2 regions of the Mesorhizobium australicum WSM2073 genome follow, and region 2 is predicted to be linked to the other one. Evidence: predicted binding sites of a transcription regulator. Region 2 holds the regulator's gene; the other holds the start of a gene.
The links. The regulator LexA, encoded in region 2, represses DNA repair genes until DNA is damaged. The targets are predictions, from matches to a motif close to TGTTCNNNNTGTGTTCNG.

Region 1: MESAU_RS25315 (2'-5' RNA ligase family protein) is a predicted target of LexA. The motif match lies at 3,879-3,896, and genes of this name have one in related genera.

Annotation. Positions count from the first base shown of each region.
Region 1 is NC_019973.1:5,236,505-5,248,717, reverse strand. Features, by position in the region: gene MESAU_RS25335 (ATP-binding cassette domain-containing protein) at 1-187, opposite strand, end outside; gene MESAU_RS25330 (ABC transporter permease) at 191-1,177, opposite strand; gene MESAU_RS25325 (substrate-binding domain-containing protein) at 1,295-2,230, opposite strand; gene MESAU_RS25320 (fumarylacetoacetate hydrolase family protein) at 2,526-3,683, opposite strand; gene MESAU_RS25315 (2'-5' RNA ligase family protein) at 3,942-4,544, shown strand; gene MESAU_RS25310 (SnoaL-like domain-containing protein) at 4,670-5,023, shown strand; gene MESAU_RS25305 (SRPBCC family protein) at 5,119-5,598, opposite strand; gene MESAU_RS25300 (ArsR/SmtB family transcription factor) at 5,595-5,951, opposite strand; gene MESAU_RS25295 (ArsC family reductase) at 6,117-6,467, shown strand; gene MESAU_RS25290 (DUF488 domain-containing protein) at 6,564-6,917, opposite strand; gene MESAU_RS25285 (aminopeptidase) at 6,941-8,197, opposite strand; gene MESAU_RS25280 (LysR substrate-binding domain-containing protein) at 8,194-9,186, opposite strand; gene MESAU_RS25275 (hypothetical protein) at 9,270-9,500, shown strand; gene MESAU_RS25270 (YbfB/YjiJ family MFS transporter) at 9,579-10,739, shown strand; gene sbmA (peptide antibiotic transporter SbmA) at 10,853-12,112, shown strand; partial or broken gene MESAU_RS25260 (polysaccharide deacetylase family protein) at 12,143-12,213, opposite strand, start outside.
Region 2 is NC_019973.1:4,103,650-4,115,862, forward strand. Features, by position in the region: gene gltA (citrate synthase) at 1-904, opposite strand, end outside; gene gltX (glutamate--tRNA ligase) at 1,088-2,512, opposite strand; gene MESAU_RS19670 (ComEC/Rec2 family competence protein) at 2,616-5,069, shown strand; gene lexA (transcriptional repressor LexA) at 5,063-5,806, opposite strand; gene MESAU_RS19680 (GntR family transcriptional regulator) at 6,217-6,990, opposite strand; gene MESAU_RS19685 (ABC transporter substrate-binding protein) at 7,141-8,127, shown strand; gene MESAU_RS19690 (ABC transporter ATP-binding protein) at 8,186-8,965, shown strand; gene MESAU_RS19695 (ABC transporter permease) at 8,971-9,894, shown strand; gene kynU (kynureninase) at 9,942-11,189, shown strand; gene kynA (tryptophan 2,3-dioxygenase) at 11,253-12,089, opposite strand; gene MESAU_RS19710 (AMP-binding protein) at 12,086-12,213, opposite strand, start outside.

The DNA of each region.
Region 1 (12,213 bases), 1.1 Mb from region 2:
AAATATCCCCGCTGGTCAGCGGCACCGCGCCGGAGAGAACCTTGATCAGCGTCGATTTGCCGGCGCCATTGTCGCCCAGCAGGCCGACGATCTCACGCTCGTTGACATGGAAATTGGCGTCCACCAGCGCCTGCACGCGGCCATAGGACTTGCGGATGTTGTGCATGCGGATCAATGGCTCGGCCATGGTTCAAGTCCCCGCCTGGTGCCGGCGTTCCAGCCATGAATGCAGCGCCATCATGCCAAGGATGATCGCGCCGATGAAGATGTTGTAGGCAAGGCCGGGCACGCCGATCAGCACGATGCCGTTGCGCATCACGCGCAGGATCAGGATGCCGAGCACGGTGCCGATGATGGTGCCGCGCCCGCCGGTGAGTGCGGTGCCGCCGATTACCACCATGGCGATTACCTCGAGTTCGTAGCCGGTACCGCTGTTGGGATTGGCGGCGGATGTGCGCAGCGAGGAGATGACGCCGGCAAGCGAGGCCATGACCGACGACAGGACGAACAGGCCGACCTTGACGCGATTGACATTGACGCCGCGGGCACGCGCCGCGTTGGGATTGCCGCCCGCCGCCTGGATCCAGTTGCCGGTCCGGCTTTGCGTCAGGACATAGCCGAGCGCGATCGCCGCGGCGATGAACCAGAACAGCGACATGTAGATGCGGAACGGCCCGATGAAGAAGTCGCCGACCAGAGCCTCCGCCAGCCAGCTGCCTTCGGCACTCCAGGTGCGCTGCGGAAACCCGTCGGTGATGAAAAGCGCGCTGCCGCGCACCACCAGCAGCATGCCGAGCGTCACCAGGAAGGACGGGATCTTGAGCTGCGTGACGAACCAGCCATTGACCAGGCCGATCAAGGCGGCAACCACCAGCGCGACAAGGAAGCCCATTTCCAGCGAGGTGACGCCGGCATTGAACAGCGTCCACATCAGTACGGGCGAGAAGCCGAACAGGGACCCGACGGAGAGGTCGAATTCGCCCGAAGTCATTAACAGCGTCATCGCCAGCGCGATTAGGCCGAGCTCGACCGTGAAGGCCAGCGTGTTGGAGATGTTCTGCGGCGACAGGAAGTCGTGGTTGAAACCCCAGAAAACGGCGATCTCCACGATGAGCAGAATGAAAGGTCCGAATTCCGGCCGCGCGATCAGGCGTTGGATGAGCGAATGATTTTCCACTGGGAACCCGCGACATGGTTGGGACGGGCCGCGAGCTCCACCGCATCGGGTGGCATGCCACGGCGCAGGAAGATATCTGGCGCCGTGCGAAAACGCGCGGCGCCAGGGGATCGCGGATTATTTGCCGGACAGGATCTTGTCGTAGACCGCCGCGGTGTCCTTCTCATAGAGCGCGCCGGTGATGACGTTGAAGCCCGGAGGAATGCCGCTGGCCGCCATGTTGGCGAGCGACAGCGCCACATAGCTGGTCGCCTGCGGATCCTGCCACTGGCCGGCATTGACATAGCCGTTCAGCACTTCCTGGGTGGTGTCGAGCGAGTTGCCCCAGCCGACCACCGGAATTTCGCCCGGCTTGACGCCGACCTGGTCGAACACGCGCTTGATCGAACCGGTTACGAGGTCGCCCAGGCCGATGATGGCGTTGACCTTGCCCTTGTGGGCGGTGAGGTAGTCGACCATGCGGTTGATCACCTCGGCCTGGTCGAGCGTCGCTTCGGTCACTTCATAGGTGATGCCGAGCGGTCCGAAGACGCTCTTGATGCCTTCTTCTTCCTGCACGCCGTAGGTGGCGCCGGGGATCTCGACCGGCATCCAGACGAAGTCGCCCTTCTTCACCAGGCCTTTGTCGACCAGATATTGCGCCCAGTGCTTGCCGAAAGTGACGTTGTCGCCGCCGACATAGGCGTTGAAATTGGCCTTGGGATCGGGCGTGTTGAAGTTGATGATCGGGACGTTGGCCGCGCGCGCTTCCTTGACGATCTCGACCAAGCTGCCCGGATCGGGGCTGGTGGTGACGATGCCGTCGGCCTTGGCCGAGAGGGCGGCACGGACCGCCTCTTGCTGCGAGGCGACGTCGCCATTGTGGAACGACGTGTTGACCGTGTTGCCGGTGTCCTTGGCCCATTGCTTGGCGCCGGCGAGGAAGTAGGTCCAGACCGGGTCGGCCGGCCCGCCATGTGAAATCCAGTAGAACGTCTTGGCCTGCGCGGCTGCCGGAATGACCGTCAGCGCGATCAGCAGGCCGTAGAGCACAAGTCTTAGTCTCGTCAGCATTTGATTTCCTCCCGGTTGAAGATGATCCGTCCCTTGTTCCGGCTTCAGCCGGATTGCGTCTTTTTGCCAGCGCCGCTCGGATGCCTAAGAGCATTCCCTTTTTCGGCGAATGGCAAGCCTCCATCTGCAGATGTAGTGGGCGCCTGACGCGGCGCCATCAGCGACCCCATCAGATCGCATCAGTCGGGATGATTTTTCCCGGGCAGTCGGATGATTGTCGCCGAGAGCTCAGCCGGGCGGACTATCCCGATCACGTCTGGGCGGTCTCTGAGGGCGAAAGCCCCCAAAGAGCCGCTTAGAGCAGGCCGGCCTTGGCCAGGTCGCGCATCAAATGGCTGGCGCCGTAGGTCCAGTGCGGGCAATCGGGCGACAGCCGCACGCGGTTGACCAGCGCGCCGAATTTTTCCGACGAGATGGTGACGATGTCGCCGACCTTGTGCGTGAACCCCTTGCCCTTTTCGCCGCGATCCTTCGACGGCACGAACATGGTGCCGAGATAGAGCGCCAGCCCGTCCGGATACTGGTGATGCGGGCCCATGGCCGCGGCAACCAGCTCCTCCGGCGAGCGGCTGATCTCGGCCATCGAGCTTGCCCCCTCCAGCGAAAACCCGTCCTCGCCCTCGACCTTCAGGCGCACGACGGCCTGCTTCACGTCGGCGATGGAGAACGTGTCGTCGAACAGCCGGATGAAGGGGCCAAGCGAGGCCGAGGCGTTGTTGTCCTTGGCCTTGCCGAGCAGCAGCGCCGAACGGCCCTCGACGTCGCGCAGATTGACGTCGTTGCCGATGGTGGCGCCGACGATCCTGCCGCTCGAGGCGGCGATCATGGCGATCTCCGGCTCCGGATTGTTCCAGGTCGAAACCGGATGCAGGCCGACATCGGCGCCGAAGCCGACCGAGGCCATCGGCTGGCACTTGGTGAAGATCTCGGCATCGGGGCCGATGCCCACTTCCAGATATTGCGACCAGGCGCCGCGCGAAATCAGCTTGGCCTTGATCTCCATCGCCTCTGGCGAACCGGGCTTGAGCTTCGAAAGATCATGGCCGATCAGGCCCGCAATGTCGGCGCGGATGGCGTCGGCCTTCTCGGCCGAGCCACGCGCCTGTTCCTCGATCACCCGTTCGAGCAGGCTGACCACGAAGGTGACGCCGGAAGCCTTGATCGCCTGCAGGTCGACCGGCGACAGCAGAAAGGGTTTTGCCCGATCGCGCGTGGCTTCGAAACTGTTGGCCGCGATGGTGTCGAGTGAACCGATCGGCTTGCCCCTGGCCGAGCGCACATGGCCGGCCGGGTCGGCCAATTCGCAGACGTCACGCACGGTGGGCGCCGCGCTGGATGTGATGTCGAAGACGGTGCCGTCGCGCACCGTGACGACCAGGGGGTGCGAGGCATCGCCGCTCCTGGCGCGGCCGACAAACAAGCCTTCAGCGGGCAGATGTGTCGGGTTGGTCATGAGTTGGGTTCCTCGTTGAATCGAAAATGCTGGCCCGGTCGGCGCGGCACTTTCGCCGGATTTCATTCAAAGGTCTATCCCATCCAAGCAGTCGAGCGGTGGCCGCGAATATGCCGACTGGGTCATCCACGATGTCCGGATGTCAAGGACATCACCGGGCTTAGGGTCCGGTTACTCGAACTTGACTCAGAGAATTGTTCGTGTTTTGTTCCGGGCGCCAGAACAGAACGGAGGCGTTCCTTGGCGAGCGTATAGGTAATGTACCAAGGCGAACTAGATTTCGGAATTCCAGAACCGCCAAGGCGGCCCCAAAAACCGGATCGTGTCTTCTTCGGCGTGTTTCTGCAGGCAGGGGATTATTCTCGGTTTGCTGATTGTCAAAGCCGACTATGCGACAAATGTGGCATAGCCGGCTCACCGCTGATACCGGAGCGTTTTCATGTCAGCCAGCAGCATGTCGGGGACTACAAGCGGCTGCGGTCGAAAATCATCTTTGCGGCCACCCGATCGGGGCAGCGCGTCATGATGCCTGCTTTTGAGATCACCTTTCGCCACGCCAGGAGCTTTCCTGGCCGCCCGACGACAAGGGGCCGACCGGCCAAGCATCCCTTCGTGCTTGTGGCCGATGACGGACCGGTTTGTGAACTGAGCGGGAATCTCGGCGTCGAAATGCTGCGTGAAGGCCTGAAGGCGTCAGACGGGTTCGTCCCTCATATGACCCTTGCCTATGACCAGAAACTTATCCCCGAACTGCCGATCGAGCCGATCAGCTTCGTGGCGCGGGAGTTCATTCTCGTGCACAGCCTGCGCGGGCTGACGCAATATGATTTTCTGGAACGTTGGCCGCTGATTGCGATGTAACGAAGGGGCCGCTGGTTCGCGCGACACCCCATCCTGACAGGGTCATGTCAGCTATCGACCTGTCGGCGATGGCAGGTCCGCAAGCGGTTCCCTACTTGCAATGCGTCTGAACAGGAGGAACAAAAATGACCGTCACGGAAATCGCCAAGGAGTTCACCGAACTTCTCAAGCAGGGCAACAACGAAGGTGCTGCCGAAAAATACAATGCCGACGATATCGCCAGCTACGAAGCGATGGAGGGACCGATGGCCGTCAGTCACGGCAAGGAGGCCCTCAGGCAGAAAAGCCAGTGGTGGCAAGAGAACCACGAAGTGCATGGCGGCTCGGTCGAGGGCCCTTATGTCAACGGCGATCAATTCGCGGTGCGCTTCACCTTTGACATAACGCCCAAGGCCACCGGCGAGCGTGTCACCATGGATGAGGTTGGCCTGTACACGGTCAAGAACGGCAAGATCACCGAAGAGCGCTTTTACTACTGAGGCCGGAAATCGGGTCTTCCCAGCTTTGCTCTCTTTGCGGCAAGGTTGAAAATTTGCACGGCGGCCAGAGCGATCCTTCTGGCCGCTGGGAGCGTTCAAATCGTCTTCACATACTGCGCAAGTTGATCGGCCACCGTGCCCCAGCCGTCGAAGAAACCCATCTCTTCATGGTTGTCGCGGGTGGCTTGGTCACGGTGAATGGCTGTGGCGGTATAGCGCGTACCCTGGCCATCCTGATGGAGCGAAATGACCGCGGTGATGAAAGGCTCGCCCGAGGGTCGATAGCCGGGCAGCAGCGCATCCGTCCACACCAGCCGCTCGTTGGGCACGATTTCCAGATAGCAGCAGTGGCGGTCACTGACCTCCTTGCCGTCGGGCGACTGCATGCGTGTCCGAAACAGGCCGCCCGGTCTGAGGTCGATCTCGCAGTCGGTGATCAGCCATGGCTTCGGCGTGAACCACTGCCTGACATGCTCAGGTGTCGTCCAGGCTCGCCAAAGCAATTCGCGCGGCGCATCGATTACGCGCTCCAGCGTCAGGTCCAGCCGGGGATCGGGCTCGAAGGAATAACTCATTTTTCCTGCTCCTTGAGGGTCATGACATAGGCATCGAACCGGTCGAGGCGGCGTTCCCAAACTGTACGCTGTTCGGCCAGCCAGCTTTCGGCGAGCTTCAACGGTTCAGGCGCAAGCTCGTAAGTCCTGACCCGTCCGGTCTTTTGCGAACGAACCAGCCCGCAGCCTTCGAGAATCTTGAGATGGTCGATGAAGGATGGCAGGGCCATCTCGAAAGGCTGGGCCAGTTCGCTGACCGAAGCAGGGCTCCTGTTCAGCCGCTCGACCACGCGCCGTCGCGTCGGGTCGGCAAGCGCGCGAAAAATGCCGTCGATCGGCGGGAGGCTTGGATTTGCACTCTGGAGGCTGGTCATCGATCGGTCCCGGGTCGTCAAAAAGCGATTAGAAACACTTAGGTAATTGCCTTAGTGTTGGCAAGCGCCAAATTTCCGGCAACGCTGACCAAGCTGCTGGCCAAGCGGGAAGGGCGGTTTTAGGCTGCGAAACGGATTCGACTGTCAGCCCAAGGGAAGAGCACTTTGACGATCACCATGTACGGCATCACCAATTGCGACACGATCAAGAAGGCGCGCGTCTGGCTGGAGAGCCATGACCTTCCCTATCGTTTCCACGACTATCGGGCCGAAGGGATCGAGGCTGGCAAGCTGAATGGCTGGGCCGGCAAGGTCGGTTGGGAAAAGCTGCTCAACAAGGGCAGCACTTCGTTTCGCGAACTGCCGGAGGCGGACAAGCAAGGCCTCGACGAGAAGAAGGCGAAAGCGTTGATGCTGGCCAAGCCGACGATGATCAGGCGGCCGGTGCTGGAGATCGGCGATCGGGTGGTGGTTGGCTTCAAGCCGGAGGTTTATGAGCAGACGGTGGGGAAGTAGGCGGAAGCGTCGCGCCGTCCGATCTCCGCCCTCGTGGGGAGATGTCCGGCAGGACAGAAGGGCGCTGTCCCGCCTGCTCGCGAAGGTCCGAGCGCCTCAACCCGCGCTCAAATACTCCGCCAGTGCCACCGCATTATTGTGCGCCTCATCATGCGCGCCGTAGAGCAGCGTTACCTTGCCCTCGCCAAGCAAGCCGCGCAGCTGCGCAACCGCCTCACCATTCCCGTCGAGCTCAGCCCCGTACCGCTTCCGAAATTCCGCCCAACGTGCCGGCTCGTGCCCGAACCACTTCCGCAGGTCGTCGCTCGGCGCGATCTCCTTCAGCCACAGTGCCAGCGCGGCATGCTCCCTGCTGACGCCGCGCGGCCAGATGCGGTCAACCAACACCCGCTGCCCGTCATCGGCAGCGGGCGGTTCGTAAATCCGCTTGACCATCAGGTCGAAAGCCATTCGACCTCCCTACGCCGAACCCCTCAGGCCCACTCGCCCTTGCGCATCACCGGCACGCGGCTGCCATCCTTGGCGACGCCGTCAATGTCGATCTTGTCCGACCCGATCATCCAGTCGATATGGATGAAGCTCTTGTTGCCGCCGCGCGCCGCGATTTCGTCAGGGCTGAGCGAGGCGCCGTCGACGAAGCATTTCGAATAGCATTGGCCGAGCGCGATGTGGCAGGCGGCGTTTTCGTCGAACAATGTGTTGAAGAACAACAGGCCGCTGGCCGAGATCGGCGAGGAATGCGGCACCAGCGCCACTTCGCCCAGACGACGCGCGCCCTCGTCGGTGTCGAGCACCTTCTTCAGGACGTCCTCACCTTTCGACGCCTTGGCCTCGACGATCCTGCCGCCCTCGAAGCGCACCGAGATGTCGTCGATCAGCGTGCCTTGGTAGGACAGCGGCTTGGTCGAGGAGACATGGCCCTCGACGCGCCGCGCATGCGGAGTTGTGAAAACTTCCTCGGTCGGGATGTTGGGATTGCAGGTGATGCCGTTCTTGGCGGTCGAGGCGCCGCCCATCCACTCATGGCCATCCGCCAGCCCGACCGTCAGGTCGGTGCCCGGTCCAGCGAAATGCAGGGCATGGAAATCATGGCCGTTGAGCCATTCGGTGCGGCCGCGCAGCGCCGCATTGTGCGCCGTCCAGTTGCCGATCGGGTCTTCCACGTCCACCCGCGAGGCGGCGAAGATGGCGTCGGCGAGCTTCGCGACCGCCACATCGTCGGCATCGCCGGGGAAAACCTGCCTGGCCCAGGCCAGATCCGGATAGGCGACGATGTTCCAGTTGATGTCGAAGCCGGTGATCTTCTCCAGCGCCGGCTGGTAGGCCATCGAATTGGCCTTGTTGGCGCGCGCCACCTTCGCCGGATCCTGCGCCGACAGGAGCGACGGATCCTCGCCGCGCACGGCAAGCCGGGCTGCGTTGTTGGAGAAGGCCTTAGCCATGCCTTCGTAGAGCCAGCCGGCGGCATGGTCGAAGCCAGCATCGGCGCCGAAGCGGTAGCGCGCCAGCGTCATCTCGTCATCGTTGAAGATCGGCGTCACCAGCCCGGCACCGGCCTTGTAGGCGTGTTCGACGATGCGCCTGGTCAGCGGCAGGGCCGCGATCGACGATGTCAGCACCAGGTCCTGTCCGGGCTGCAATTGCAGCCCCACCTTGATGGCGACTTCCGCCAGCCTGTCGAGCTTCACCGGGTCGATCGTTGCGGAAACGCCGCGCGAATGTGTGGTCATGATCCTGCCTGTCGTCTTGGGATGTTCGATTGAACATAGACCGGTGCCGCGGTGCTTTCCACCGTGATCGTGCCGCTGGGCTCCGCGACCGACGATCCGAACCGCGCCATCGTCGCCGCGATCTCTTCCTTGATCCAGATCATGAAGTCCCGGACCTTGCGGCTCTCGGCCTTGGTGGCGGAGGTCACCAGCCAGTAGCCGAGGCCGCTCTGGGCGCGAATTCCGAACGGCGCCACCAGGCGCCCGTCGGCCAGCGCATCGGCCGTCAGCAATTGCCAGCCGAGCATCACGCCATGGCCGGCGATCGCCGATTCCAGGCACAGCATCGGGTCGGTGAAGCTCGCGCCTTTCTGGAAGGTAACGGGTTGAACGCCGGCGGCCGCGAACCAGCTTTCCCAGTTGATCATCGCCCGCTCGTCGGTGATGGCGCAGGTCTGGGCGAGGTCGCAGATCGACGTTAGTTTTCTGGCAATCCCGGGCGCGCAGACCGGGAAGACTTCCTGCGCCAAAAGCAGCTCCGCCTTTCCACCCGGCCATTTGCCGTCGCCAAGCCGGATGGCAATGTCGACGTCCGAGTGATCGAGATTGGCCAGCCGCACTGAAGCGTCGATACCCAGCAGCACGTTGGGATGCCGGTCGAAGTGCCGCGACAGCCGTGGCAGCAGCCATTTGGAGGCAAAGGCCGGTGCCGCCGAAACGACCAATGTGCACTGGCTGGCTTCGTCGGCCAGTGCCACGGCCTGGGCAAGCTCGCGAAATCCAGTGCCCAGGCGGGCCGCGAAGACGGCGCCGAATTCGGTCAGGACGAGGCCGCTGGTCGTGCGCTCGAACAGTGCCTGGCCGAGCTGTTTTTCGGTGCGGCTGATCTGCTGGCTGACGGCGCTGACGGAAACATTGAGTTCGCCGGCGGCGGCGGCGAGCGAGCCGAGACGGGCGACGGTTTCCACGGCGCGAAGGCCGTTGAGATGAACGCGGTTGAGCATGGCCATTTGAGATTTTCTAAACCGGTCCGGCCGAAATCTCAATTGAAAGACATATCGAAACGGCAGACCTTATGGGTGGAAACAGGCCCATGGAGCCGGAAATGCTGAGCATGTTGCTGAAGGCCCTGGTCGCGGCCACTTCGCCGGATGACACGGACTGCGACTTCGATACGCTGAGTTGGCTGACCGATCCGCTTGCCCATCCCGCGCTGGGTGTAATGTCGGAGCGCGAACTCGGTGATGTGCCGTTCCGGTTGACGGCGCGCCGGACCGCGTATGAGACCGTTTCACCGAGCGCCGGTTTCGGCGATCGCTGCTGAGCGCGCGATCGCGATCAGGGCACTGGCCCAACACGAGGCGGATTGTTTCACCCGCTCGCACATCTATTGTGCACTGCAATGACTTCGCCCCAATCGACAGCGCTGCGTTACGCCTTCGCCGGCATGATCGCCATGGCCGTCGCCATGGGCATCGGCCGCTTCGTCTACACGCCGATCCTGCCTGGCATGATGGAGGAACTGCATCTGTCGCCGGCCAATGCCGGCTGGATCGCCTCGGCGAATTATCTAGGCTATCTCGTTGGCGCGTTGGCGGCGGCGGGCAGCTGGGCACATGGACGCGAGCGTTTGCTGATGCTGGGCGCCCTCGGTGCCAGCGCCGTGCTGGCCGCCTCGATGGGGCTGACCGACGCCATGGCCGCCTTCGTCGCCATTCGTTTTCTGGCCGGTCTGGCGAGCGCTTTCGTCATGGTGTTCATGGCCAGCATCGTTTTCAGCCATATCGCGGCCGCCGGGCGCGGCGACCTGCAGGCCTGGCATTTCGGTGGCGTTGGCCTCGGCATAGCGATATCGGCGGCGATGATGGCGGTGCTGGTCACCGAGCATGCCGGCTGGGCGCAGGGCTGGCTGTGGTCGGGGGCGATTTCGGCTTGCGGCTTCGTCGCCGTGGCGCTGCTGGTGAACCAGGGTCCGCTCACCAATGGCGAGGTCCGCCGTGAACCGGCGCTGCCGAAGGATCGGTCGCTGATGAAGATGATCGTCGCCTATGGCCTGTTCGGTTTCGGCTATGTTGTGACGGCGACCTTCCTCGTGGCCATCGTGCGCCAAGGCGGCGGCAGCCGCGTCTTCGAGGCCATGGTGTGGATGGTTGCCGGTCTTGCCGGTTTTCCTTCGGTCTGGCTTTGGCAGAAGATAGCGGCGCGGATCGGGCTTTATGCCGCCTATGCTTTGGGATGTTTCGTCGAAGTTGTCGGCGTTACCGCGAGCGTCGCCACCGGCGGGCGCATGGGGCCGCTGCTTGGCGGCGTGCTGCTCGGCGGCACGTTCATTGCCATCACGGCACTTGGCCTGCAGGCCGCCCGGCAGCAGGCCCCAGCGTCGCCCCGGCGCATCTTTGCCCTGATGACCGCCTCCTTCGGGCTTGGCCAGATCATCGGCCCGATCGCGGCCGGGCTTTTGGCGCAGGCATCGGGCGATTTCTTCCTCGCCTCCATCGTCGCCGCGGCCGTCCTGGTCGTCTCCGGCGCCATCACATGGTCGGCTGCGCCAAAATCGCCATGATTTGTGGTCTTGCTCTGCACCGGCATCGGGCAGGCATTTTCTTTCCTCCTAATGTGTGACCTTATGCCGGCTCAAACCTGCTGATTTGCGCATCGATCGAGGAATTCGCCACAGTGTTCGTATCCTTCTTCCCGCAGCCGAAGCTGTTCTTCTCTTCGGCCGCCATCTGGAGCCTTGCGGCAATCCTGTTCTGGTTTTTCGGCGGGGAGCAATTGGGAGCGGTTTTCGGCATGCCGCCTGCTGCTCCCGGAGCGCCACCCATCATCGGCATCGCCATTCTCGTATCGAAGCCATTCCTCTGGTTTTATATCTACTTCACGCTTTGCGTGGCCATCTTCTACGCGTTCTGGAGTTGGTATTCGCCGCACCCATGGCAGCGCTGGTCGATCCTGATGACGGCGGTCATCCTGTTCTTCATCTATTTCAACGTGCAGGTCAGCGTCGCCGTCAACGCGTGGTACGGCCCGTTCTTCGACTATGTACAGGGGCTGATGTCGGGGACCGGAAAGTCGACGAACGCCGAGTTCTACACCGGATTGGCCGACTTCTCATGGCTGGCCCTGGTCGGCATGAACGTGCAGGTGGTCAACGCCTTTATCGTCAGCCATTGGATCTTCCGCTGGCGCACAGCCATGAACAACTACTTTATCGAGAACTGGAGCAGGCTGCGCCATATCGAGGGCGCTTCGCAGCGCATCCAGGAAGATACGATGCGGTTCTCGCAGATCATGGAGGATCTCGGTTCCAGCTTTGTCCAGTCGATCATGACCCTGATCGCCTTCCTGCCGGTGATGATCCAGTTGCAGGCCCATATCAGCGAACTGCCGATCATCGGCGCGATCCCGCAGCCATTGGTGGTCGCGGCACTTGCCTGGTGTCTGTTCGGCACGATCTCGGTGATGATTGCCGGCATGAAGCTTCCCGGCCTGCAGTTCCGCAACCAGCGCGTCGAAGCCGCTTACCGCAAGGAGCTGGTCTATGGCGAGGATCATGCGGACAGGGCGCAACCCGCCACCACCGCCGAGCTGTTCGCCAATGTGCGGCACAATTATTTCCGGCTCTATTTCCACTACATCTATTTCAACGTCGTCCGGTACACCTACCTGCAGGCCGACAACATTTTCTCGCTGCTGATCCTGGGTCCGTCGCTGGTCGCGCACAAGATAACGTTCGGCGCGCTGAACCAGATATCGAACGCGTTCGGCAAGGTGACGGGTTCGCTGCAGTTCCTGCTTACCTCATGGTCGACCATCGTCGAGCTGCAATCGGTGCACAAACGCCTGCGCGCCTTTGAGGCGACGCTGCAAGGCGAGCCGTTGCCCGACATCGACCAGCGCTATCTGGCAAGGCAAGGGGCCGGGGATCCGGCCTAGGGATGCGCTGACGAAACGCCGGTTGGCGGCTCAGCCGCCAACTGCAGCCTGCTTCTGGCCGCCATCCTGCCGCGAGACGTAATCGCGAAAGCTGATGCACT
Region 2 (12,213 bases):
GGGCGATGAATTCCGGGATGTGATCGACATGCCCGATCTCGCCCAGCATGTTGAGCGCCGCTTCGTTGGCGCCGCCATGGGCCGGGCCCCACAGGCAAGCAATCCCGGCGGCGATGCAGGCGAACGGGTTGGCGCCCGAGGAACCGGCGAGGCGAACGGTCGAGGTCGAAGCGTTCTGCTCATGATCGGCATGCAGAATGAAGATACGCTCCATGGCGCGCGCCAGCACCGGGTTGATCTTGTACTCCTCGCACGGCACGGCAAAGCACATGTGCAGGAAGTTTGCCGCGAAACCGAGATCGTTCTTCGGATAAATAAAGGGCTGGCCGATGTGGTACTTGTAGGCCATGGCCGCGATCGTCGGCATTTTGGCGATCAGGCGCATGGAGGCAACCATGCGCTGGTACGGGTCGGAGATGTCGGTCGAGTCATGATAGAAGGCCGACAGCGCGCCAACCACGCCGCACATCACCGCCATCGGGTGCGCGTCGCGGCGGAAGCCGGTGAAAAAGCGCGACATCTGCTCGTGCACCATTGTGTGGCGCGTTACGCGGTAGTCAAAATCGTCCTTCTGCGCCTTGGTCGGCAATTCGCCGTAGAGCAGGAGGTAGCAGACTTCGAGGAAGTCGCCATGTTCGGCCAACTGGTCGATCGGATAGCCCCGATGCAGGAGGATGCCGGCGTCGCCATCGATGAAGGTGATTTCCGACTCGCAGCTTGCCGTCGAGGTGAAGCCCGGGTCATAGGTGAAGGCGCCGGTGGTGCTGTAGAGCGAGGCGATGTCGATGACGTCAGGTCCGACCGAGCCGCTTCGCACCTTGAATTCGTGAGTCTTGCCGGCGAATTCCAGCGTCGCCGTGGCCTCTTGGCCGCCCACATCCAGTTTTTTCGCAGCTTCGGTCATTGCAAACTCCTTCTTGTTTCGTCATGCCGGCAAAGGCAAAATCCGCAGAGCGACACGTCGAAATCACCGCAATGCGCGTACTCGCCACCGCATTCTAGGAGGTGCGTGCCAGATTGGGCCAAGGCCTAATGTTGCACTGCGAAACCCGCCTTTCAATGCCAATCTTCTTGGGCCAGTTTGCTCCTAATCGATTTGATCCGCTATGCGCGCCAGGCTTTCCTCACGCCCCAGAACGGCAAGCACGTCGAATACGCCCGGTGACGTGCTCTTGCCGGTCAACGCAGCCCGCAACGGCTGGGCCACGGCGCCAAGCTTGTGGCCGCCAGCCGACGCAAAGTCGCGGATCGCGGCCTCGGCCGTGGCCGCCGTCCAGTCGCCTGACAGCGACTTCAAAGCTTCGTGAGCGCCACGCAGGATCTTGCGCGCGTCGTCATTGAGCAGGAGTGCCGCCTTGTCGTCGATCGGCAGCGGCCGCGCGGCAAACAGGAAGCCGGCACCGTCGACAAGCTCGACCAGCGTCTTGGCGCGCTCCTTCAGGCCCGGAAGTGCTGCCAGCAGCTGCGCCTTGTTCTTGTCGTCGAGGCGCGCCGCCATCGCCGGACCGCCCTCCAGATAGGGCAAGGTGGCGATGAAGATATCGAACAGCTCGGTGTCGGCCATACGTCGCATATGGGCGCCGTTGATCGCTTCCAGCTTGGCGAAGTCGAAGCGCGCCGCGCCCTTGTTGACGTCGCCAATGTCGAACCACGAGACCATGTCCTCGATCGACATGATCTCGTCGTCGCCATGGCTCCAGCCGAGCCGCGCAAGGTAATTGAGCAGCGCCTCCGGCAGATAGCCCATGGCGCGATAGGCTTCGACGCCGAGCGCGCCGTGGCGCTTCGACAGCTTGGCGCCGTCGGCGCCGTGGATCAGCGGGATATGCGACATCGACGGCACGTCCCAGCCCATGGCGTTGTAGATCACGGTCTGGCGGGCGGCGTTGGTCAGGTGATCGTCGCCACGGATGATGTGGGTGACGCCCATGTCGTGATCGTCGACGACGACGGCATGCATGTAGGTCGGGTTGCCGTCCGAACGCAGGATGATGAAGTCGTCGAGATCCTTGTTGGGGAAGCGCACGTCTCCCTGGACCCGGTCCTGCACCACCGTCTCGCCCTCGGTCGGTGCCTTGATGCGGATGGCGCCCTTGACGCCGGACGGCGCCTCCGAGGGGTCGCGGTCACGCCAATGGCCGTTATAGCGTGGCGGCAGGCCCTTGGCGCGTGCAGCCTCGCGCATTGCCTCCAGCTCGGCTGAAGTCTCGTAGCTGTAATAGGCCTTGCCCAGGCGCACCAGCTCCTCGGCCACCTCGCGATGGCGCGGCGCGCGCTCGAATTGGGAGACCGCGTCACCGTCCCACGAAAGGCCAAGCCAGGTCAGGCCATCGAGAATGGCCGATGTGGCCGCATCGGTCGAACGCTCGCGATCGGTGTCCTCGATGCGCAGCAGCATCGTGCCGCCGGTATGCTTTGCATAGAGCCAGTTGAAGAGCGCCGTGCGCGCGCCGCCGATGTGCAGATAGCCGGTCGGCGAGGGGGCAAAACGGGTGATGACCTTGTCGGGCATGGAACTCTCGGAAAACGTCTGAAGCTGGGTGCAGAGCGTGCGGACTTTCGCGCGTTGCGCGTTCATGTAGCATAGGACGTCGAGGGTGCAAGGGGCAGACCCGATGACTGGACGAGGCCGGGGCTCGGATCGGGGCGAGGATGCCGCTATCGGCGTCAGCGAGCGATCCCTGTTTGCGGCGCCTGCGACGATCCCACTGCCATCTCCGCTCGTGGCTGCACCCGAAACCAGGTCGCTGCAGGCAGGTGGGCAGGCGCCGGCGCCGGCTCCTGCCGCGGGCAGGATCGTGCGCGTGCGCCGGCAAGTCGGCCTGGTATCCTTGCCTCGCCTGCGCCATGGCGTGGCCCGGGCGGCGGAACTTGAACTCGACCGGGGCATCGCGTTCCTGCTGGTGCCGGTCTGTCTGGCCGTTGGGGCGATCGCCTATTTCTCGCTGGCATCCGAGCCCGACTTTTCAAAATCCGTCGCGGTCGTGGTGCTGATGGCGGTCTGTGCCTTCGTCTCGCGCTCCTGGTCGAAAACCCATCTGTGTTTCATGGCAGTGCTGTTGTGCGCGCTGGGCCTGCTCGCGGCGAAGGTCGAAACATGGCGAGCCGGAACCCGGATGCTGGGTTCGGAAATCTCCACGCAACTGACCGGCCGCGTGGTCTCGATCGAGGAGATGGAGAGCGGCCGCATCCGGCTGACCATGGACGTGATTTCGACCGCCCGGCCGAAACTGCGCTATGCGCCGGAAAGGGTCCGGCTTTCCGCACGCAAGATACCGCCGGGAATGACCGCCGGCTCGCTCATCACAGGCTACGCCAAACTGTTGCCGCCGACCGGCCCGGTGCGGCCGGACAGCTACGACTTCTCTTTCGACAGCTATTTCGCCGGCATCGGCGGCAGCGGCTTCTTTCTCGGCAATCCAACGGTTGTTTCCGCCGACGACGGTGAGATGCCGCTATCGGCTCGCCTTTTTTCAGGCATCGAAAATGCCCGCGAATCCATCGCCGACCACATCAGGGGCAGCGTCGGCGGCGCTGAAGGCGAGATCGCGGCGGCGCTGATCGTCGGCGTGCGCGCCGGCATACCCGATGAAATCAATGAAGCGATGCGGCGTACCGGCATCTATCACATCATCTCTATTTCGGGACTGCATATGGCGCTTGTGGCCGGCACCATCATGGGTCTGCTGCGTGGTGCCTTCGCGCTGTTTCCAGACTTTTCCGCGCGCCGGCCGGTGAAGAAATACGCGGCCGCCGCCGCACTGTTCTCGATCGCGGCCTATCTCATCATTTCCGGTGTCGTCGTTGCCGCCGAACGCAGCTTCATCATGCTGGCGGTGATGCTGATTGCCGTCTTCTTCGATCGCGCTGCGCTGACCATGCGCAATCTGGGGATCTCGGCGATCGCCGTCATCCTGGTCTCGCCGCACGAGGTCGTCGGCCCGAGCTTTCAGATGTCGTTCGCCGCGACCGCGGCCCTGGTTGGCGCTTATGCCGGCTGGGCCGATCACCGTGCGGGAAAGACGCGGCCACCGCCGCCAAAGCGATCGCTGCCCGGGTTCCTGACGCGAAAATTCCTGCTGGCGACAGGTGGATTGGCCATGACGTCCATTATCGCCGGCAGCGCCACGGCACTGTTTGCCATCTGGCATTTCCAGCGGGTATCGCCGCTCAGCCTGTTCGCCAATCTGGCCGTGATGCCTATCGTGTCGGTCGTGATGTTCCTGGCCGTCGCCAGCGCGCTGTTGATGCCATTCGGACTGGATTGGCCGGCTCTCTACCTCATGGGCAAGGGCCTGACAGCAATGATCGCCGTGTCGGCGTGGATATCGGAGCGCTCTCCGGTCGATGGAGTCGGGCTGATTTCGCAGCAATCCGTGCTGCTGGTCACCGTCGCGCTGGTTATCGCGACGATGGCGACGACATGGCTGCGGCTCGCGGCGCTGCCATTCGCGCTCGCCGGCCTGTTGACTGTGTCGCACACACGCGCGCCCGATGTGCTGATCTCGGAAGATGCGCGGCTGGTCGCGCTGCCGATCGGCAATGGCGAACTGGCCGTCAACCGGGAACGTCCGAACGAATTCGCAACCGACAACTGGAAGCGCGCCCTGATCTCCGAAACAATCGTCAAACCGGAAATGTTCGACACGACAGACAGGCAATTCGATGTTGCCAGTCCCACCGACCTGCCGCCGGGATCGCCCTTCTACTGCCGCGAAGGCCTGTGCCTTGCCAGGCACCCTTCCGGCGCGATCATTGCCTATGTCGAGGACCGCAAGACCACCTGGAAAGCCTGCGCTTTCGCCGACCTGATCATCGTCAATGACGCAACCGCCTATGACGCCTGCCACAATCCACTGGTTCTCGTCGTCACCAAACGGCAGCTCGCCCGCAAGGGAAGCGCTGCCGTCTTCTTCAATCCCCAGTCGGCCACGACCCGGGCCGCGATCGCGTTTGCCGTCGACGGACCATACCGGCCCTGGCACGAACAGCGAAAATTCTCACGCGAGGCGAGGGGGCTGCCGCCGTACAAAAAACCCGACAAGCCCGATAACAAGCCGGTTCAGTAGCGCCTGATCAACCCGACCAGCTTGCCTTGTACCTTGACCCTGTCCGGCCCGAAAATGCGCGTTTCGTAGGCTGGATTGGCGGCCTCGAGCGCGATCGAAGCGCCTTTGCGGCGGAACCGCTTCAGTGTCGCTTCCTCTTCGTCGACCAGTGCCACGATAATTTCGCCCGGGCTTGCCGTGTCGGCATTGCGGATAATGACCGTGTCTCCATCGAAGATACCAGCCTCGATCATCGAGTCGCCCTTGACCTCCAACGCATAGTGCTCGCCGCCCATGATCATGTCCGGCGGCACCGAGATCGAATGCGTCTGATGCTGGATGGCATCGATCGGCACACCGGCGGCGATACGGCCCATGACCGGGATGGACACGGCTGAAACCGCGTCGTCGTCGTTGCCGGCCGCGGGCAGGCGCGAAGGCGCAGCGGCCGGCCTGATCTGGCGTCCGAGACTGCCTTGGCCAAGGCTGCCTTGGATGACGCTTGGCGAGAACTTCTTTGCCGCATTGAGGCCCGGCGCGATCGAGTCCGGCAGCCGCAGCACTTCCAGCGCGCGCGCCCGATTGGGTAGCCGGCGAATGAAGCCGCGCTCCTCCAGGGCCGTGATCAGGCGATGGATCCCCGACTTGGAGGCAAGATCGAGTGCTTCCTTCATCTCGTCGAAGGAAGGCGGTATCCCGCTTTCCTTGAGCCGTTCGTGGATGAACATCAGCAGTTCATGTTGCTTGCGTGTCAGCATGGCGGCCCCCAAGACATTGAACGAAAGGTTGAACCAGAATCGAAAAAACAAACCCAGAACAAACACTATCTGTTCCAGTTGTGTTCTGCAACCGTTTAAAGTTTAATGAATTTGTTAAGGGGTCTGAAGTTTTTTGCCCGCGACGGCGGGCGGCAACCAGTCCTTTCCGCCGTCGGCAGGCGCATTGAAATCGTTTTGGTTAATGGCCTGTGGCCCATCCGCCGACGAGGCTTTGGCATCAGTTAGTTGGAAGGCTTCTCCTCGGAGGGACGTATAATTCGCGGAGCCATTATTCGCGGAACGAAACGAAACCAAAATGCCAACGATTGGTAGCTTCGGGCGGCCATGGATCGGGGCGTTCGGCGCACTCCGGCCAGCGCGTTCGAATAGGCGTCGCGGAAGCGCTGAAGTTATCCCGAACCCGCCTTCAAGCTGCCGGCGCGAGCGGCGTATCTGGTAGCGCCGCTGTCTTCGCTGTGGACATAGACGTGCAGTGTGTAGCCGATATGCGCCGTCATCAGCGCCTTGGCCCGCTCGACGTCACGGTCGAGCGCCGCTTCCATGATCGCGGTATGGTGTTCGATCGCAATCGCTTCGCGTAGCGCTTCGATTGCCTCTTCATAGCCATCCTTGAGGCCGGCCGCGGCCCGCAGTGTCGGCGCCAGACCAAGGAAGCGATGATGCCGGCGCAGCTGATCCGAGATCGTCGAGCGGAACCGCAACAGCCAGTCGCATGTGGCGGCGCTCAGCAGCGCCGCATGGAAAGCCTCGTGGTTCTCGTCCCATCTGTCGACGGCCGCGTCCGAGGGATCGTCGACCGCCGTCTTGCAACGCGAGAGCCGGTAGTGGGCGGTGACCACGGCATCCTCCCACTCCCTGCCGCCTTTTTCCATCGATTCGAGGAACAGGGGTATCTCGACCACCATCCTGGCGCGTGCCAGATCCTCCAGCTCGGCCCGCGACACCGGAGCCACGGCAAAACCACGATTGCTGATCGCGGTGACCAGGCGTTCGGCCTCGAGCCGCGACAGGGCTTCGCGCAACGGTGTCCAGCCGACGCCATAGGTGCCGCGCAGCGCACTCAGTTTGAGCGGGGCGCCGGGCATGAGGCGCGTGGTCAGGATGTCGCGCCGCAACAGCTGATAGGCGGCTTCCGTTTTTGTGGAACTCGTTTCATTCAGCATGGTGATCAATCCGTCGTCTGGCGAAAAGTATATATGATAGTGCGTCACAGCAACAATTATATATAATGTTTGACACAGACCAGCGGACTCACCATGATCGCCGTAGTAGCCGCGTTTCCAAGCGGCCCTGATCAAATCTGGGAGGAAATGATGTTGAAGTCGAAATCCGCTTGGTTGTCGGGCTTGGCCCTGGCAGGCGCATTGATGGTCAGTGCCGGCAGTGCCGCGGCCGATCAGATCCGTATCGGCATTGCCAATTTCGGCGAGCATCCGCAATTGAACGCCGCCATAGCCGGCTTCAAGAAGGCGCTGACGGATAACGGCTTCGTCGAGGGCAAGGACGTCGTCTACACGGAGAGCCACACCAATTTCGATGCGTCGCTGGTGCCGCAGATGATCGCCAAGCTGCAGGCCGAGCAGCCCAAGCTGATCTACACCATCACCACGCCGGTCTCACAGATCGCCAAGAAAGCGCTCGCCGGTTCCGGCATTCCGATCGTTTTTGCCGCGGTCACCGATCCGGTGGCGGCCAAGCTGGTGCCGTCATGGGACGCCGGAGACGAAGGCATGACCGGCGCCAGCGATCTGCAGGACGTCGCCGCGGTGATGGCCTTCACCAAGAAGCTGCTGCCGAACGCCAAGCGCTTCGGCGTGCCTTATAATCCCGGTGAGGCCAATGACGTTGCCTTGGTCGAAAAGATCAAGGCGGCGGCACCGGCCGCCGGTTTCGAGGTGGTGGAGGTCGGCATCGACAACGTCAATGACATCCAGCAACGCATCGCTTCGCTCGCCGGCAAGGCCGACGTGATCTACGGCCCGGCCTCGAACCTGATCCAGCCGGCGATCGCCGCTGTCTCCGCGGCCGCCCGCCAGGCCGGTATCCCGGTCGTCAACTCCGATGACAGTGCGGTCCGTAACGGCACCGTGCCGGCGAGCTTCGCGGTCAATTACACGCAGGTCGGCGTCAACGCCGGCAACATCGCCGCCGAGATCCTCAAGGGCAAGGATCCCAAGACGATCGCGCCGTCGCGCCCGGCCTACAAGGACCACATGGCAACGATCTCGCGCAAGGCGATGGCCGCGTTCGGCATCGAGATACCGGCTTCAATGGCCGATTGCGGCTGCATCGTCGACTAACATCGGAACTGCCGGGGTGACGGCGTCGGCGCCGCTATCCCGAGGTCAGGGAGGAACGATGCTGGAGATTCGATCCGCGCGCAAAGTGTTCTACAAGGGCCAGGCCGACGAGAAGGTCGCGCTGGACGGTCTCAGCCTGTCCTTGGCCACCGGAGAGTTCGGCATCGTCATCGGCTCCAACGGGGCCGGCAAGAGCAGCATGCTCAACGCCATTTCCGGCGCCCTGATCCTCGATTCCGGCCAGATCCTGATCAACGGCGCCGACGTGACTGCAATGCCGGTGCACAAGCGCGCCGCGAAACTGGCGCGCGTGTTCCAGGACCCGATGCGCGGCACCGCCGCCAGCATGACGGTTGCGGAAAACATGCTGCTGGCCGATTTGCGTAGCCAAAAGCGCACCTTGCGCCCGGGGCTGAACACCACCCGGCTTGCGTCCTACAGGGAACGACTGTCGATACTGGGTCTCGGTTTGGAAAATCGTCTCGACACGCGCGTCGACCTGCTCTCGGGCGGGCAGCGGCAATCCTTGTCGCTGATCATGGCGGTCGGCGGATCGCCGGACTTGCTGCTGCTCGACGAGCATACCGCGGCCCTCGACCCGCGCACGGCCGAAATCGTCATGCAAGCGACCGTGCGCGCCGTCAACGCGCTGAAACTGACGACTTTGATGGTGACCCACAACATGCAACACGCCGTCGATTATGGCAGCCGGGTGATCATGCTCGATGCGGGCCGGGTGCTCCTGGAAGTCGCCGGGCAGGAGAAGGCGAGGGTCACGGTTATTGATCTGATCGGCCATTTCTCGGTCAAGACCGATCGCATGTTGCTGGCGAGCTGATCATCATGGATTTTGTTGGGGACGTTCTCACCAGCTTCGTCGCGATCATGCCGGTCACCCTGGCGCAAAGCCTGATCCTGGCCTTTGTCGTGCTCGGGATCATGATCCCGTTTCGCATGCTGAATTTTCCCGATCTCACCAGCGAAGGCGCTTTTCCGCTGGGCGGCTGCGTCTGCGGCGTTCTCCTTGCCGCCGGCGCATCGCCGCTGATGGGCGTTGCTGCCGCCCTTGTCGCTGGCTTCGCGGCGGGCTGCTGCACCGCCTTCATCCATCTGCGCTTCCGCATCCACACGCTGCTTGCGGGCATCCTGATGATGACGATGCTCTACAGCATCAACCTTCGCATTATGGGCAAGTCCAACCTGTCCGTCTTCGGTTCGCCCTCGGTGTTCGACTGGGTGCCGTTCGCGCGGCCGGGTTTCCCCGCCAGCAAGATTGTCGTCGCGGGTCTCCTCGCGCTTGCCGCCTTCATGCTGCTCTACATGTTCTTCAGGACCGAGAAGGGGACTGCCGTGCGCGCCGTGGGCGCCAATCCTGACATGGCCGAGGCGCAAGGCATCAATGTCTGGGCCGCGACCATAGGCGGTGTCGGGCTGGCCAGCGCTTTTTCGGCGTCAAGCGGTGCGCTGATGGTGCAGTCGCAAGGCTTCGCCGACGTCAATATGGGCCTGGGAATTCTCATCAACGGCCTTGCCGCGCTGATGATCGGCGAAGCCGTCGTCGGCAAGCAGACGGTGTGGCGGCAATTGCTGGCGCCCTTCGCCGGCGCGATCATCTACTACCAGCTGGTGTCGTTCTGCCTTGCGGCCGGCATGCCGCCGCCTGACCTGAAGCTTGCCACGGGCCTGTTCGTACTGGCCATGCTTGCCTTGCCCAGCCTCAAGCGCAGCCGGGGTTCCGCACCGGTTCGCGAAGCGATTCGTGAGTAACCGGCGTGAATGACCAAGGCGTGAATAACCAGGGAATGTCACAAATGATGCCTGCAACGCTCGATCTCGCAGCCGTCGAAGCCATGGATGCGGCGGACCCGCTGCGTGCCATCCGCGACCGGTTCATCTTGCCGGAAGGCGTGATCTATCTCGACGGCAATTCACTCGGCGCCGCGGCACCCGCCGTCTTCGACGAGCTGCGGAAAGCCGCGACCCAGGAGTGGGCACAGGATCTGATCCGTGCCTGGAACACCGCCGGCTGGTTCGACATGCCGGTCGCGCTCGGCGACCAACTGGGGCGGCTGATCGGCGCGGCGGCCGGCCAGACGGTGGTCTGCGATACGACCTCGATCAACATCTACAAGGTGCTGCATGCCGCACTCGGCATGCGGCCGGACCGCTCGGTCATCGTCGCCGAGGGAGACAGCTTTCCAACCGATCTCTACATGGCCGAAGGCGTGGCCTCGACGCGCCCCGGCACGGTGTTGCGCCTTGAGGGCGTTGATGCGCCGACCATTGAGGAGCTGATCGACGAGCGCGTTGCGGTCATCCTGGTCAACCACGTCAACTACAAGTCCGGCCAGCTGCGCGACATGGCGGCACTGACATGCAAGGCCCATCAGGTCGGAGCGCTGATCGTCTGGGATCTCTGCCACACCGCCGGCGCGCTGCCTGTCGAGCTCGACAGCGCCAATGCCGATTTCGCCATCGGCTGCACCTACAAATATCTCAATGGCGGCCCGGGCGCGCCAGCCTTCATCTACGCCGCCGAGCGTCATCACGATAAAGTCCAGCAGCCGCTCAGCGGTTGGTGGGGCCATGCGCGGCCCTTCGCCTTCGAGCAGGGTTATGCGGCCGGCAGCGGTATCCGCCGGTTCCTGTGCGGCACGCAGCCGGTGTTATCGATGCGGGCGCTGAAGGGGGCGCTGGATATCTGGGACGATGTCGACATGGCGACGGTGCGCAAGAAGAGCATCGCGCTCACCGACCTGTTCATCCAGCTCGTCGAGACCAGATGCGGCGCCTATGGCCTGGAGCTGGAAAGCCCGCGCGACGGCAATCAGCGTGGCAGCCAGGTGTCCTTCCTCCATCCCAACGGTTACCAGGTGATGCGGGCCTTGATCGAGCGCGGTGTGATCGGCGATTTCCGTGCGCCGTCGACGATCCGCTTCGGCTTCACCCCGCTGTATGTGGGCTACGCCGATGTATGGCAGGCGGTCGAGGTCCTGGAGGATATCCTGCGCACTGGCGCCTGGCAGGATGCACGCTTCGCGGTCAAGACGGCGGTGACCTGAAGCCGGCGCGAAGCCGGGAAAAATGTGACGCGGTTTCCCACAGGAATTGCGTCAGACGAGAGTTCAGAGCCGGGTGCGAACCGTCCACAGTTCCGGAAACAGGACGACCTCGAGCATCTTCTTGAGATAGGAGGCGCCCGACGTGCCGCCGGTGCCGCGCTTCAGGCCGATGATGCGCTCGACGGTGGTGACGTGGTTGAAGCGCCAGCGGCGGAAATAGTCCTCGAAGTCGACCAGCTTCTCGGCCAGTTCATAAAACATCCAGTAGCGCTGCGGATCGCGGTACACCGTCTGCCAGGCGACCAGGACTTCTTCGTTCCCGGTCCGCGTCTCGCGCCAATCCGTGCGCTTTGCGTCCACCCCGATGTCGAAGCCATTGCGGGCCAGAAGCAGCAGCGCTTCATCGTAGAGCGACGGCTCGGCCAGGATCGCCTCCAGCTTCTGGCTGAGGTCCGGCCGGTGCTTGTGCGGCCCGAGCATGGCGAGGTTGCGGTTACCGGCCATGAACTCGATGGCGCGATACTGCCAGGACTGGAAACCCGAGGACTGGCCGAGCGCGTCGCGGAACTCGGTGTATTCGCTGGGCGTCATCGTGCGCAGCACGTCCCAGGCATTGTTCAACTGCTCGAAAATGCGGGCGACACGCGACAGCATCTTAAAGCTCGGTTCGAGGCGGTCGGCACGGATCGAGCGGATCGCCGCGCCAATCTCGTGCAAAGCGAGTTTCATCCACAATTCCGATGTCTGGTGCTGGATGATGAACAGCATTTCGTCATGCGCCGAGGACAGCGGCGTCTGGGCCTCCAGCACTTTCTCCAGGTGCAGATAGTCGCTGTAGGACATGCGCTCCTTGAACGACATCTCTGCGCCTTCAGAGGCCGGATCGTAAGGCTCGCTCAATTGATCTTCTCCGTGCGCAGCCGAAACCGCTGGATCTTGCCGGTCTGGGTCTTCGGCAGAGCGGCGATGAATTTGACCGATCGGGGATATTTGTAGGGCGCGATGGCTGCCTTGACGTGGTCCT